Regions from separate parts of the Colwellia sp. M166 genome, predicted to be linked through region 1. Evidence: riboswitches for the same ligand, from Rfam matches in the RefSeq annotation. Region 1 holds a riboswitch; each other region holds the start of a gene.
The links. Region 1 has a riboswitch for cobalamin ahead of FGD67_RS15210 (TonB-dependent receptor domain-containing protein). Riboswitches for the same ligand answer to the same signal wherever they lie in the genome.
Positions count from the first base shown of each region.

Region 2: linked by a shared signal. The riboswitch ahead of bluB (5,6-dimethylbenzimidazole synthase) and the one ahead of FGD67_RS15210 (TonB-dependent receptor domain-containing protein) in region 1 are both predicted to bind cobalamin.
Region 3: linked by a shared signal. The riboswitch ahead of FGD67_RS04765 (ABC transporter ATP-binding protein) and the one ahead of FGD67_RS15210 (TonB-dependent receptor domain-containing protein) in region 1 are both predicted to bind cobalamin.

Region 1 is NZ_CP040755.1:3,375,792-3,378,069, reverse strand. Features, by position in the region: gene FGD67_RS15210 (TonB-dependent receptor domain-containing protein) at 1-948, opposite strand, end outside; cobalamin riboswitch at 1,002-1,146, opposite strand; gene FGD67_RS15205 (cobyric acid synthase) at 1,215-2,278, opposite strand, start outside.
Region 2 is NZ_CP040755.1:4,532,619-4,534,896, forward strand. Features, by position in the region: gene FGD67_RS20420 (GGDEF domain-containing protein) at 1-369, shown strand, start outside; gene bluB (5,6-dimethylbenzimidazole synthase) at 418-1,182, opposite strand; cobalamin riboswitch at 1,223-1,498, opposite strand; gene FGD67_RS20430 (S8 family serine peptidase) at 1,685-2,278, opposite strand, start outside.
Region 3 is NZ_CP040755.1:1,043,273-1,045,550, forward strand. Features, by position in the region: gene FGD67_RS04760 (IS4 family transposase) at 1-814, opposite strand, end outside; cobalamin riboswitch at 1,018-1,164, shown strand; gene FGD67_RS04765 (ABC transporter ATP-binding protein) at 1,357-2,187, shown strand; gene FGD67_RS04770 (FecCD family ABC transporter permease) at 2,184-2,278, shown strand, end outside.

The DNA of each region.
Region 1 (2,278 bases):
CGAATCATATTTTGTACCATCACTTTTGCTTGTTCCATTACCGTAACCAATGTTAGAAGTACGGTTTTGACTAACACTGAATTGTGTGATGCTATTTACACCGCCAGCTTGCCAATTATAGTTGGCGCCTAATTGCCATACATGGTTATTCACTTCACTTTCATTAGCACCAAATGAGCTATCGTATTCAGTATCACCTTTGTCTAATTGTGCTAACCAATTTAAACTTAATGATTTGTCGATTTGTTGTTGACCATTAATAGCAAAAGAGTCAAAGCTATAGCCATCATCATCGGTTTCATTATCATCTTTAGCATCAAAACCATCACTTTCTTCGTGCTCAACACTTAAGCTCGTAAAGCCATCGCCATGTTCTATACCAACACCGCCGTTAATCATGCTGTAACCTTCGCTACCGACATTTGCACTAACGAAGTGTTCTCCACTATTTAGTTTGCGAGTAAATATTTGAATAACACCACCGATGGCATCAGATCCCCAGAGTGCTGCTCGAGGTCCTTTAACAATTTCAATACGCTCAACCAATTCAGGAGCAATATTTTGTACGTTAGTAGAGCCTAAGCTTGCAGAGCTAATACGAACACCATTTAATAAAACAAGGGTATGACCAGAGTTAGCACCGCGCATATATACTGACGATGCTTGACCACGACCGCCAGAAGTTGAAATATCAAGACCTGCAACAGTTGATAGAATATCTAGTACTGATTTAGGCTGAATACGATCAATCTCAGCACGTGTAATTACCACTTGGCTTGCTAATGAGTCAGCAATATTCATTGGTGAACGTGACGCAGTTACTGTGATTGTTTCTAAGTCATCTGCACTTTCAGTATTTGCTGAAGCGATAAAAGATGTCGACATTGCACCAGCAACAGCTAATGATAATAATGATTTTTTGAAAAAGTTATTTTGCTTAATGTTCATATGACCTCATTAATGATGCCCACCGCATCATATGTTTTACCACGTTTATACGTGGTGTAATTAAGTAAATTCAAGTGCTCGGACTGATTACGCTATACAAAAATAACGTGATTCACCGTTGCGGGGGCAGTGTAGAAATTTCATCTACTTCCCTCAAACTTACTGTATTAAACAGTAACTAACATGGTTAATTACTGTCGCTAGTTTAGATTCTTTGCATGTTGATATTTGTTAGCTAGGTATTCGACCAACAGTTTCAATAGCCCTTAAGTGCGACTACTCGGTGTATTCACACCCTGAGCAATAATCTGCTGAATTTTTTCCATAGCTAAATGCTCATTACAAACATCAGCTAATCGCTCTAGTTGTATTTCTCTGTGCTGATTAATATCAACAACCGGCTGTGCCATGTCTTTTATACCTAACCAATTGAGTACCGCTTGTGTCGGCTCAGGGCAATCAAAAAAGCCATGTAAGTAGCTAGCGATAATTTGTCCGTCATCAGAGATACAACCATCCGGTGTTTGTTGTTTTTTACCGGTACCATCACTTTCAATATGCAGTAATGGCTGGTTTAACGCTGGGCCCGTAGAGACGCCACAGTGAATTTCATAGCCTTTTAACTGACAAGTTTCACCTTTTAACGTCATGCTCGCCGTTACTTGGCTTAGTGTTTTATTTTGCGTTAGCGTGGTGGTGAAATCTAACAAGCCTAGGCCTGATATTTGCTCAACATGTGATTCAATATGTTCAGGATCGAATATCTGCTTACCCAACATTTGATAACCGCCACAAATGCCCATAACTTTACCGCCATAGCGTAGGTGTTGCTCTATTTCTTGCTGCCAACCTTGTTGCTTTAAAAAGCTTAAATCAGAAGTGACATTTTTACTGCCTGGAATAATAATTAGATCAGCCCCTTGTAACGACTGACCTATTCGGATGTATTGCAAATCAATATTGGGCTGTAAGCGCAATGGGTCAAAATCAGTGTGGTTGCTCATATGTGGTAGCAGCGGCACAAAAATTTTCACCTTCGCTTGCATGACTTTGTTATCAAGCGCGACCGCATCTTCTGCGTCTAATGCTAAGTCATGTAAATAAGGCAACACACCTAATACGGGCTTGCCTGTGCGCTCTTCAAGCCAATCTAAACCCGACTCAAGTAATTTAATATCACCGCGAAAACGATTGATAATAAAACCTTTCACTCTTGCTTGCTCTGACTCAGAAAGTAACGCCAGCGTACCAACTAAGTGAGCAAATACACCACCACGGTCGATGTCTGCCACTAAAATCACCGGGCAATCGACGGCTTCGGCATAACCCA
Region 2 (2,278 bases), 1.2 Mb from region 1:
TTTAAAAGTGTAAATGATCAGTTTGGTCATTTTATTGGTGATAAGGTGATTCAGCGTATTGCTAAAGTCATTAAAGCGACCATCTCAGATCAAGATATTGCTGTGCGCTTTGGTGGTGAAGAGTTTGTGGTTGTAATGGTTAATAAAACCATGACACAAGCACATGAAGTGGCTGAAAAAATTAGACTGGCAATATCGCAATTAAAGTTAATGCAAAGGGACTCTAAAGCCTACTTGCCTAAAATATCAGTATCGATTGGTATTGCTCAACGACAAGATGAGCTTAATTGGACCGCATTGTTTGAACAGGCTGATACCGCTTTATACCAAGCTAAAAACAACGGTAGAAATAGAAGCGTTTGTTTATAAACGCTTCTATTATTTGAGCTGAACTTAATTAGAGCCACACTTTATTTTTTAAGGGTGAAACGATTGTGGAAATGCTTGATTTGATTTTAATGCTTTAATTAATGCTTGTTCGCTTTCATTTCGAGCCTCTTGGCCCCAACCATTAAAATTAACCAACTCGTCAATAGGTCTTCTGGGTAACCAGTTTGCAGACTCTAGCTCTGGTTTTTTCTGAAAATGACTAACATAACCAAGGCACAAATAAGCGATTGGTACGACAGAATCAGGCAAAGCGAGTGTTGCTTTTAAGGTGTCATGATGCAGAATTGAAACCCAGCCAACGCCTAAACCTTCCGCACGAGCAGCAAGCCAAAAGTTTTGTACCGCACATACCGAGCTATATAAATCCATTTCTTTCATATGAGTTCTGCCAATAACTGTTTTGCCTGTTCGGTTTCGATCGCAAGTAATACAGATATTGATAGGTGACTCAATAATGCCTTCAAGCTTTAAGTTCTTATATTTTTCTTGCTTACTTGCTTCAAACATTGTTTGTGCTTCTTGATGAGCAAGGGTAAAACTTTGATGTATTTTAGTTTTTACTTCAGGACATTGTATAACAATGAAGTTCCAAGGCTGCATAAAACCAACAGATGGCGCATGGTGGGCAGCATATAGTATCCTGCTTAGTACATCATTTGGAATTTCCGTGGCTAGAAATTGCCCTCTAACATCTCTGCGGTTAAAAATTGATTTATATAAGCCATATTGCTCTTGTTCATTAAATTGATGCGTCGCTCTTGGCTGCGCGGTGTTGTTATTGAATAAATCCAAAATATTCCCCTTCTTGGACTTTAAAAGCGGTCGGCCTTCCACTTTGTTGGCATTATTGGGCAGGTCTTCTGACTAAGACATAAATTTAGATAAAATAAATTAAAGTTTGATACCTTCCCAGCATTTATTGCCAGTGGCTTTAATATCGGTTTTAAACCTAAGGGTATTGCGCAAGCGCATAAGATTGCTCTGCGATATTTTCAAACTAATACGTCATTACAGCGTTGGGCACGTACTGGATTTTCACCAATTTCCCTATTCTCCTGAACTTACCCACTAAAAGTAAGTAACAAGCACCTAATAATAAATTACCAGGACTATAACACTGCCGGTATAAATTGAAAAAATTATCTTTAATTTGGCGTATGTATTTATTGATAAAATCAGCAGAGGCGAGGCGAGTGATTGACCAAGTTGACGGATAAAAAAAAGGGAAGATAAATTAATATCTTCCCTAGTTACAATCTAGTTGGGAGTCTAGTTTGGGGTTATTTCTATATCTTTATGGGTTGTATGTTACGTCTAAGCTCACACCACTTGCCGCAACGTACCCATAGATACCTATATGCCAGGTGTCGGCTATTGGGTTAGTAAATGGGCATGCTTCTGTGTTACCACTTTTATAAGGGCGACAGTCATAAGTTGAAGTTGTTGGTTGTGCACCACGGCGAATGTACATATCTGCATCACCAGTGCCACCACTCATATTGAAATCAAGTGTTGCCATGCCTGCAGGTACATCAATGGTGTAATAAGTCCATGCGCGACGTGCAACTGTGATATCAGTTACTGAGGCACTACCACCTGTAGCATCACCGCCACCGCCCGTTGACCCTTCAGTGAAGCTACCTGTTAAGTTCACACCAGTGAAGGCAGAATATCCAATAACTTTCACATAATAAGTACCCGCTTGTGCTGTCTCTATCGGGCAAGACTCAGCATTTCCGCCTTTATATGGACGACAATCATAGCTCGTCGTTGTTGGCGCTGAGCCAAATTTAACATAAAGATCAGCATCACCTGTTCCACCAGCCATGGTAAAGTTAAGATCGGTTGCACCAGCAGGCACTTCCATCGTAAAGCTTAATTCCTGTGC
Region 3 (2,278 bases), 2.3 Mb from region 1:
TCGTTTCAGGAACATCGGGAAAGTTTTTTTGTGCATGCTTGGTTGTTTTCAATTCAATGATATGATCATTTTTACCCGCGCTAGAGATGATTTCATACTGTAAGTCGGGCCTTGCTGGTATCAGCCAGTGCCTCATACTCCCAGTTTGGTGCCAACGATTTAACAGGCCTAAAGAATAATATCCTTTATCAAACATAGTTAGTGAATTATCTGGTGTACGTTCAATTAAACGCTCAGCTAATTTCATCTCATTGGTTTTATAGTTATCAAACTCGCTACTGAGTAGTTGATGGCTGGTCAATTCCATATGACAGACCATGCGTATTTGAGGAAAGGCTGTATCACCATATTGGTTGCTACCAGAAGAGAATGCTTTACGATTGTCAGGCGTGTCGGCTGTTCGCCACACAACACCGTCAACCGCTAATAGATTCAAACCATTCCATGTTTCGAATGACTGTTGCTTATACATTGATTGAGCAGATTTATTGAAAACCTGTTTAACGGCGTCATCACCTAACCTTTGTCTCGCTTGTACCATTGCACTTGGAGCAACGAGTTGGTTTTTGCCAGGTAGCATGATATCTAGCTTATTGGCGATATTCCAAACCGATTCTTTTCGAAATAATGCCATGCCAATGACTGACCACAAAACAGCCTCAAGCGGTAACCTTCGCTTACGAACGGTAGCAATCCCTGCTTGTTGAAAGCCTTGTTCAATGATTTCAGGGTCAAGAATTTCTGATAATTTTTCAAAGGTATGGTATCGGTTGCTTTCTTCAAGTGTTGCTTGCAGTGCTTGTTCTATATTCACAAAAAAAATCCGTAGTTAGTTTCCTAACTACGGATTTTGCATGATCGTTTGGATCGGTCAACAGGTCATTTTCTTAACTGATCGGCATTGAGCATTAGCTCCTTTTTTATTATCCGCCCTGACCCGCCCTTCATGTTGCTTGACGATTTTCGTTGTAAAGCGGCATACTTAACCGTAAAATCAGCTTCATATTGTATGATATCTTTAACCAAGTATTTGATGATCATAGATCAACTTTAGGTTAATTTATAGGGAACATGGTTAAAGGCCGTGACTGTACCCGCAACTGTAAATAGCTTTATTATTCAAAGTTATAAGTCAGGACACCTAGTATCAAAATTTGTAATAACACTAATAATGTTAACACCGTGCGGGAATACACGTGAGTTACACTGTCTAAAAGACCTTCGTATCCTATTTTCAGCACCCGAATAAATAACATTATCCCCGACAAACTTTTGCGTTAACGTTTAGGTAGCAATGAAAACATACTTAGGAACATTATCCAATATTCACCAGATGTTAATATTAGGCTATTTTTGATGTCAAAATTACTCAGTGTTAAAGCAGTATCTTGGACAGTTGACAAACAAGTGATCCTGAACAACATTACTTTTGATATTAACCGTGGCGATATTATTGGCATAATAGGACCCAATGGTGCAGGTAAAACTTCGTTGCTTAAGTGTTTATTAAATCAGTATAAAAACTGGCAAGGGTGTATAAAGCTAAAAAATAAAAGTATCCGTCAATATAAACCACATGAATTAGCACAAACCTTTGCTTTAGTGGTACAAAAATCACCTCCTATATTTGATTTAAAAGTTTATGACGTAGTAAGAATGGGCTTACTGCCCTATAAAGCGCTATTTGCTCGTGACAACGACGTTGATAAAAAAGAAATTCTGCTAGCGTTAGACAAAGTAGGTTTAGCAACGAGCAAAAATAAATTCTTCAATACTTTATCTGGCGGTGAACAACAACGAGTATTGATTGCTAAAGCTTTGGTACAGAAAGCCAAAATATTAGTATTAGATGAACCCACTAATCATTTAGACATATTCTATCAACATCAAATATTACAATTAATTAAGGCTTTAAATATTACCGTGATCATGACCATACATGATCTCAATCTTGCAGCACAGTACTGCAATAGATTACTACTCTTAGATAAAGGTGATTTAGTCAGTAACAGTAGCGTTGATAAGGTGCTAACGCCTGATGTCTTAACAAGTGTTTTTGGTTTACCTTGCCATCGAGATGACGCTCAACATAGTGGCATCCCGCGAGTCTATTTTTACCCTGCACCTGACGCAACGTTCAGCCACAAACCCAATTTATCCCGTAACAATATCGGTAAGCTTTCGTGAATATTTTTCGTACTATTAAAGGTAAAAATGCTTGGGTTTTTTCTGGCCTGATCATCTTAACTTTGTTTTCTATAGTGATGTCAATTACTTT